DNA from 2 places in the Paenibacillus sp. CAU 1782 genome. Region 1 is predicted to be linked to the other one. Evidence: riboswitches for the same ligand, from Rfam matches in the RefSeq annotation. Region 1 holds a riboswitch; the other holds the start of a gene.
What was found. Region 1 has a riboswitch for cyclic di-AMP ahead of ACX93W_RS09845 (hypothetical protein). Riboswitches for the same ligand answer to the same signal wherever they lie in the genome.
Positions count from the first base shown of each region.

Region 1 (4,425 bases):
CATTCTTCCTGCTTATTTCGGCGATAGCCAAACGCTCAGGCAAAATTGCTACGTCCATGCCGTCATGAAGCTTTCTTCCGTTTTGTACAGACAAGGCAAGCTTTATTAAGGAGTTGGGACGAAATGGAAGTTGAACAAATCGCGTTAACCCGCATCGCCATCAGCAACGGTCAATGGGAGACGCTGGAGCTTGATTTTTCCGAGGCCAAGCTGCTTCTGGTTACGCAATACGGCGACAAGCTTTGGTACATCGACGTGGACGGTGTTGCGAACAGCGACGTGCTGGACTGGTTTGCCGCAAGCGAGGATATTTCCGTCACCATGGAGGCGGAATCCGGGGATGGAGAAGCGCTGCGGGGCGCCGGATATCTGCACCCCAACACGCTGCACCGGGCCGCGGCTATACGTGGCGTGGGCGAGTTAAAGCGCCAGAATATCTAACCAGCGTGTTTAGGCTGAATTTGATGTTCAGCATAGATTTTGCCGCCAGACATGCTTTTTAATGGAATGTGGACTTTTTGAACAACCTCTTTAAGTCAAAAAAAGCCTCAAGTCCCTTGCGGGGAGCTTGAGGCTTTTGGCTGTGCAATGACCTGATTTCTGCTGGCGTGATGCTTTTCCAACATCGTACTTATTGTACCACTGATGTACAGACAACCGTTCCAACGTCAGGCCGGGAACTACTTATTCGAAATTTCCGGAGTAGTCAGCTGATCGTAAAAATCAACGGCTTTGTCCTTGTTCTCCGAAGCGCGGAGCGCCATGGCGGAACGTGGGTGCTCGTCCAGAATGCCCGTAATCATATAAGGAATGATGTAGCCCCACTCTTCCTTCTCGCGAAGCGGAATCATGAATTTTTCGATCATGTCCAGAACGGGACGAACGTTGTATTTGGTGTTTTGCAGTTCGGATACAAGCAGCTCGGTATTGCAATTGCCCGCCGCGCGGCCCATGCCATAGACAGATGCGTCAAGCAGCTCTACGCCTTTGCCTGCCGCCAGCAGCGTGTTGGCAAAGGCAAGCTGAAGGTTGTTATGAGCATGTACGCCAAGACGCTTATTCGGCAGGTGCTGGCGGAATTTGTCCACCAGGTAGCCAACATCGTTTGGCTTCAGGCTGCCGTAGGAATCAACGATGTAAACAACGTCAACGACGCTTTCGTTAATGCGTTCAAAGGCTTCAACCAACTGATTTTCCATCACATTGGACAATGCCATGATGTTCAGCGTTGTTTCGTAGCCGCGATCATGGAAGGTTTGAACCAGTTCAAGCGCTTTGTCCACGTCTTGAATATAACAAGCCACGCGAATGAGATCCAGCATGCTTTCGCTGCGCGGCAAAATATCATTTTCGTCCACTCGCCCGATATCAACGAGTGCGGAGAGCTTGGTATTGCCTTTGTTCGGCAGTACCTTTCTAAGGAAGTCGTCATTCAGAAACCGCCAAGGTCCAGCGCTGTCGGCTCCTTTCAGAAGCTTGGGAGAATTTTTGTAGCCGATTTCCATATAGTCAACGCCGGCTTCGTTCAGGCTATTATACAAATGCTGCACAAACTCCACGCTGAAGTCCCAATTATTAACGAGGCCGCCGTCGCGAATGGTGCAATCGACGATTTTGCAATGGCTAGTTTTCGAATGCATACTGCTGCTCCTTTGATTTGAACATGAGTTCATTTTTACCTTACATCATACTTGAAAAAGACGGGGAACGCAAAGCTTTATTGCCTATTTTAAAGCGGATAGACGTCAATCTATTCCTTAACGGCAATGCCGTTGGCTCCTTTGGACTCATCTTCGGCGTTAGCTTGTCATTCATTTACTATCAGTCATCTGCTCAAACACCGAAAAACAATACACCGCCGGTTTGTTTAAGCGGATAATGCCGGTTTAATCCATGGGTGGGGGGCTTCCATAATCCCCACGACAGCGTTTGATCTTTAACGGACATCCATGACCACAAGAAGCCGTTTTTCATTAATTTCCGCTCTCTAACGGACAATTTTGACCGTAAGAACTCATTTTCACTCCATTTTAGCTGGATTTGAGCGCTAATGGACATGAATGTCCATTTGATTGTGGTAACTTGGCGATTTGCTGCTCTAACGGTCATGGATGACCGATACACACGCACATGAACATCCATATGCACAAGAATAAGCATATGCTCTCCACGAACCCTGGAAAAATCCAACAAGAAAATGAACCTTTTCCTCTTAGAACAACGCAGTCCGGGCTGAAGTTGCGTTTTGTATAAATCCTTGCATAAACACCGATGCTTTTGATGCACTACACGATGTGTTTGGTGTCTTTCGTTTCCCTTAAAGATAGGCTCAAGGTTGGGGCTGTAACTAATCCGGTCCAGCTACGCGGCCGTCAAAGCGGGTGTTTTGGTAGTTGATTTGGCAGGTCCTTTGGCACGTGCTTTGGAGTTGTTTTGACAGGTGTTTGACAGGTGTTTTGGCAAGTGCTTCAACAGGTATTTTGATAGGTGTAATGAGACACATTTTGGGGACTTTTGTGCTATTTTTGCGGGAGATGGACAAAGGACATAAACTCAAGCATTTACAAACGAACGGTTTAGAGCTAAAATATTATGTAAACAACGCTGAATTTTTCCGATTGGAAAAAGCGGGGGAACCAAAGCGACCGGAATCCGCATACGCTCATGTATGACGTTTTCTTCGCAGGGGTGAATCCAGATTTATCTGGTAGGGCTTCCTCTCTAGCCCGAATCCGACAGCTAACCTCGCAAGCGAACAAAGGAGAGATGTATGATGCTTTGTTTATCGCTGCATGATTCCCCTTACCCGGAGCAAGATCCGGGGCACCTGACCGTCTCCAGAATTGAAGTTTTCGTTATTCCCGCACTGGCAATTGACAATGAAGGATACCGTGTATGCCTTCGCTTGACAACAGAACATGGATACGGATGGAGCGAGGTCTTCCTGGCTAAACAAGATTACGTCTTTTTCGAGCCGGAGTCCTGGGGTAAACAATTGCAAAGCTTTATCGGCCGTTTTCCGCTATCCTCCCTCACGACAAGACTGACGGAGATGATTGCCGGAAAAGCCGATGCCGACAACCGCGCCTTTTCGCTGTTTGCTGCCGCACTTGGCTCCATTCAGCAGCAATACGCCTCGGGTATTGCCACCGTCTCATCGACGGTTCCCGTGGAAGAATCCGTTTTGCAGCTCAGGTCCATTTCGTACATCTCGTTGGATTAATGAATAGACAAGGCAAAGCCCCCGTTACCGCACTCTCCCAGGAGCCGGCGGCGGGGGTTTGCTGTTTGTCTTCAACGACAGTGCTTGATTCCTTTTAGGTAAACTTGTTTCCTTCCAAGTAAATAAGAATCGTTTGCTTTTACGTTTGTGTTCATCGGGTTGGCAAAACAACACTGCTCTTTTGAGCGTTTGTGCCAATATACAGCATTTACGAGCCGGTCGAACGGTAATGTCTGATGCCAATTTGCCAGATCAGCAGACACGGAAGCAGGAATAACGCCCCGCCAAACGGAGTCAGCAGCAGCTCTGCCGTGCTGCCTTCCCGTTTATCCAGCAACAACATTAACGGCAAATAGCTGACGCAGGCAAATGGAATGATGTACGTAAAAAACTTCCTTACCCAAGCTTCGTAAATACCAAGCGGATATTGCGCCATTTCACGGCCGCCGTCGGTAAATACGTTAGCCAGTTCCAATCCTTGAACCGACCAAAAACACATCGTCGCCGCAAGAATAAAAATACCGGTAAAAACAAATACGCCGTTCACGACCATCAGCAGCAGCGCCAGCAGCTTGGAAGCCGTCCAAAGCTCCGGCAATTGGCTGATCGACCATGCCAATACCGCTCCTCCCTGAATGAGGCGGCCAAATCGGGTGAACTCGAAAGCAGAGCCAAGCACCTGCACAACCGTTCCGCGCGGCCGCACAAGCAAACGATCGAAGTCCCCTTTTACCACAAGGCCGGAAAACACGTCAAACCCTCGCGCAAAGCATTCGCTCAGCGAAAAAGACAAATGAATGACCGCGTAACAAAGCGCAACCTCAAAAAACGTCCAGCCCTTCAGGGTGCCAAACCGTTCAAACATAAAATAAACACCTGCAAATACAGTAAACGGAATCAGAAATTGCCCCGCTGTCAGCATGAGGAAAGACATCCGGTATTGCAGCTGGCTGCGGAAGTGAATGCTCAAATATTTGAAATACAATTTCATGCGCCTTTACCCTCCCTGTACGACAACGCTGCGCAGCGCCCGACGCATAAGCCACTGCCCAAACGCGGCCAGCGCCAAAATCCAGAGCAGCTGCAGCCCGATGCCGGAAATAGCTTCGTTTACGGGAATATGACCGCTGTAAACCCGAAATGGAAAATCCGCCGTAAAACGGAACGGCAGGGCGTATACGATGCTCTGCAGCCACTCCGGC
Region 1 covers NZ_JBTOLL010000002.1:183,517-187,941, forward strand. Annotated here, with positions in the region: gene ACX93W_RS09830 (Glu/Leu/Phe/Val family dehydrogenase) at 1-109, shown strand, start outside; gene ACX93W_RS09835 (hypothetical protein) at 124-441, shown strand; gene ACX93W_RS09840 (aldolase catalytic domain-containing protein) at 681-1,640, opposite strand; cyclic di-AMP (ydaO/yuaA leader) riboswitch at 2,593-2,769, shown strand; gene ACX93W_RS09845 (hypothetical protein) at 2,771-3,223, shown strand; gene ACX93W_RS09850 (ABC transporter permease) at 3,432-4,214, opposite strand; gene ACX93W_RS09855 (ABC transporter permease) at 4,221-4,425, opposite strand, start outside.

Region 2 (4,425 bases), on a different contig from region 1:
GCTCGTGGTGCGCCTTACTGGCCTATCTACTGCACATTTCGTGGTGCGCCTTACTGAGCGTTCTACTAAACTTACTTGCTGTACATCATATCTGACTTTTTCGCACCCTTCAGACAGTGTGGAAGTTAATACAGTAATTCGGCTAAATCAATTACATTAGGAAAAGATCAGGCCCCTTAAAGGGTCTGACTTTTTTTGCAGTTTAGCTGCTTGTGACGAGTGGCTGAAGGCCGTCTTGCCGCCAACGCCTGGGGATGCAGTCAGCAGTTCCTGGTGTCGGTCGCGCAGTCAGTGCTTGAGTGCAAAGGCAGCGTATTTTAGTCCGTGTTTTCAAAATCAAGTCCCTCCCAAGTGTTGTGATTCGGATGTCCCCGCATTTTCTTGCCCATAACTTTCTTTACAATAGATTTTCTCTCTCGTACAATAAAGATGTTCATTATGACAGAGAAACTAACATCATCGTGACATAGAGGTGAGCGTGATGACCCATTTTCCTAACCAAATGCCTCATCCGCTGCCGGGAGGTTTGCCGCTGGGGCTCATTAGGCCGCATTACCAGCCCATCATTGCCATGGATACCCGGTGTATTGCGGGTTATGAGGTGTTGGGTAGAATGGTGGATAGCGGCGTTGTGCGAAGCTTGGGGCCATTTTTCGCCGATGACTCTATTTCCATGGAGGAGCATCTGATAGTGGATCGTTATATCCGCGAAGCAGCGGTCCGGCGAATTAGCAAAGAAGAGAATCCACCCCTGCTATTCCTGAATTTTAAACCGGAGTGGCTATATCATGACGGAGCTAGCGAAGAGCTGCAAACGTTAGCTATGCTGGAGGAATACGGACTCGCCCCTGATAGAGTCGTTATTGAAATTACCGAAGAAAGCTTTAACGGGCCTATGGAGATATTGCGGAGCGTTATTGACCGGTACCGCGCCAGCGGCTGTCAAGTCGCTATCGACGATGTAGGCAGCGGGTTTAGCAGCATGGACCGAATCGCCCAGATTCAGCCCAACCTATTAAAGATCGATATGCACATGGTGAAAAAAAGCGGAACCCATAACGGGTACTTCGGCGTTTTGCGCTCCTTCTCGGAGCTGGCGGAGCAGATTGGCGCATCGTTGTTATTTGAAGGCGTTGAAACGAAGGAGGATCTGGAGCGGGCGATTCAGGCCGGAGCCAGATACGTACAAGGTTTTCTTTTTGCCAAAGCGGAGCGGGAGCTATTGAAGCCCGAAGCATTTGCGCCATTCGTTGAGGCGGAACTGGCCAGCAATCTGAAGCGTCATGCCATAAAGGAACGGCATTGGCATGATCATGCGGAAAAAATCGCCGATCAGCTCCTGGACATTGTAGGGCGGGACGATATCGCGGCGGATACGGATGAATGGCTGGAGAGACTGCTGCCGTCTCTGGATGAAAGCTGCATGAGAGTGTACATATGCAATGGCGAAGGCATTCAGCTGTCGGCCAATTTTCGCAGGGATCAAGGCGGGGGAGGCTGGATGAGAGAAGAGCAATTCAGGAATGTGAACTGGAGCTGGCGTCCCTATTACATACCCAATCTGGTGCAATTAAGTCATCAGCGCCGCTCTATTGTATCCCGAGCTTATACCGATCTGGATACGCGCGAATGGATTCGCACGATATCCGTGCTGGTAAGGGATTGGGTCATTCTGTTTGTGGATAGCCGCGATAATCCGGGTTAAACACCATACAGTGGCATTCTCCCACATCTCCGTGAAGAAGGGGACGGTAATAAGTATCCGTAATGATAAACCCCGCTTTGGCATAGGCGCGGACGGCACGTTTGTTCCAGGTTAGAACCTCCAGGTCCACCTCGTTGCCGGGTTTTAGAGACAGGGCTAATGCGGCAGCCGATTGAGCAAGCCGCGAGCCTCTGCCCATCCCGCGCAAATCGGGCCGCAAGCCAAGGCCGAGGCGGGTGACCCCTCCCATCGGGAATAACTGAGCATAGCCGATCAACTCGTCGGCTTCATCAACTGCAACCCAATATTGCTCCTTGCGCAGGACGGGATCGCCAAATTCGATCTCGTCCTTTTTCATGTCGGCCCATGCCGGGAAGTTGTATATATGGTAAGGGGGCTCATAGGCCCACTGGCAAACAAGAGCAGCGTGTGTTTCTTCCATTGGGATCATTGCCAGCTCGATCTCACTGTTTGTTTTTTGATTGGCGGGTGGGAATAAGTGATTGTTATTGTTCATATATTCAGTATACCAGCAATAGATCCACGATGCTCGGCCGTACGCAAAAGCCCCGTGCAAGGTCTGCACGGGGCTGCTGCATGACGGCTTATTGAGCCGCTACTGCGTACTTGTCAAAAGCTTTGTCGTCCATAATGCGACGAGCGGTTACAAAGCGGGATTTGTAGTAAGAGGAATCCAGCTCATCAATGGTTACACCGATACGGGTGGAAGCATGAGCGAATTTACCGTCTCCTACATAGATGCCAACATGAGAAATGCTGCCATTGTTTTTGCCCGTTGTGTCGAAGAACACAAGATCGCCGGCTTTCAAATCGGCTTTGGCTACTTTAACGCCTTGGCTTGCTTGGTCGACCGACCTGCGGGACAAATCAATGCCCATTTTGGCGAAGACATAACCGGTGAAGCCGGAACAATCAAATCCGCTGGTGGATGTGCCACCGTATTGATATTTGACTCCGATCACATCATCGATAATGCCATCCATTTCGGAGCTTGCGAAAGCGCTGCCAGCTTGGAAGGCCAACAGTAGGACAAGTCCGAATAGTACCGCGCTAAGTTTCTTCTTCAAATCATGAAACTCCTTCCGGTGCCGACGAGGTTAGCTGTGGGGTTCGGTTGAAGGTTCCCTATGATCTCGCAGGAGCTGCAGAGCAGCAGCCGAAATCAATTCACCCAAAGTGGTTCCCCCGTTTCCCGATAGGGAATTAGGCTGTATGTAGTTCAGATTTCTAAATCTTATATTAATGTGTAATTGTAGTTTCGTGTTGAATGTGAGAAGATTCTAATAAACTTTCAGAAATGGCGGAGGGCGAATTGACAGATGCCCCCGATTAATAGCAATTTCTCTGCCTCCAGCAGTCCGGCGGAAGTGTATTTTAAGCCATTTTTGTGTATTATAAAGGGATATAAAAGTTAAAAGTTATCATTAATGCGCTAAGGAAGGTTGGTCGCGATGGAGAATGCAGTCGAGAACAAGACATCATCCTCAAACTTTATTAAAAATATAGTTGTGGAAGATTTGAAGGAAGGCCGCGTCCAGGAAATCATAACCCGTTTTCCGCCCGAGCCTAACGGTTATTTGCATATAGGCCATGCCAAATCGATTTGCTTGAATTTTGAATTGGCGGATGAGTTTAACGGAAAAACAAATCTTCGTTTCGATGATACGAATCCGGTAAAAGAGGATACGGAATATGTCGACGCGATTCAGGAAGACGTGCGCTGGCTGGGCTTTGATTGGGAGGAGCTTCGTTTTGCGTCCGACTATTTCGAAGAGCTGTACAATCGCGCCGTGCTGCTGATCAAAAAAGGCAAAGCTTATGTTTGCGATCTGACAGCGGAGCAAACGCGCGAAATGCGGGGCACATTGACGGAGCCGGGCAGGGAGAGTCCTTACCGCAGCCGGAGCGTGGAGGAGAACCTTGATTTGTTCGCCAGAATGCGCGCAGGGGAGTTCCCGGACGGAGCGCGAGTGCTGAGAGCCAAAATCGATATGGCTTCTTCCAACATTACAATGCGCGATCCCGTGCTTTACCGGATCTCCCATTCCCATCACCACCGCACGGGAGATGCATGGTGCATATATCCGATGTACGATTACGCCCACCCGCTCAGCGACGCGATCGAGGGTATTACTCATTCCATCTGTACGCTGGAATTCGAGGACCATCGTCCGTTGTATGATTGGGCCATCGCGGAATGCGAGATGGAGTCGGTGCCGCGCCAATATGAATTTGCTCGCCTGAACGTCACGAACACGGTTATGAGCAAACGTTATCTGAAGCAGCTGGTAGACGAAGGAATCGTGGACGGCTGGGACGATCCCCGGATGCCGACCATCAGCGGCATGCGCCGCCGCGGCTACACAGCGGAATCCATTCGTTCGTTCTGCCGCGAAATTGGAGTTGCCAAAAGCAACAGCGTAGTGGATGAAAGATATCTGGATCATTTTATCCGGGAAGACCTGAAGCTGAAGGCTCTGCGCACAATGGCGGTGCTTCGTCCGCTCAAGGTGGTCATTACCAACTACCCTGAAGGACAAAGCGAACTGCTGCCTGCCGAAAACAACTCCGAGAACGAAGAAATGGGCAGCCGTGAAATTCCGTTTTCCCGTGAAATCTATATTGAGCGGGACGACTTTATGGAAAATCCGCCGAGCAAATATTTCCGCTTGTTCCCTGGCAACGAGGTTCGGCTGAAG
Region 2 covers NZ_JBTOLL010000031.1:339-4,763, forward strand. Annotated here, with positions in the region: gene ACX93W_RS27090 (EAL domain-containing protein) at 482-1,705, shown strand; gene ACX93W_RS27095 (GNAT family N-acetyltransferase) at 1,668-2,147, opposite strand; gene ACX93W_RS27100 (C40 family peptidase) at 2,311-2,793, opposite strand; cyclic di-AMP (ydaO/yuaA leader) riboswitch at 2,798-2,946, opposite strand; gene ACX93W_RS27105 (glutamine--tRNA ligase/YqeY domain fusion protein) at 3,178-4,425, shown strand, end outside.
Region 2: another riboswitch for cyclic di-AMP. It lies ahead of ACX93W_RS27100 (C40 family peptidase); the one in region 1 lies ahead of ACX93W_RS09845 (hypothetical protein).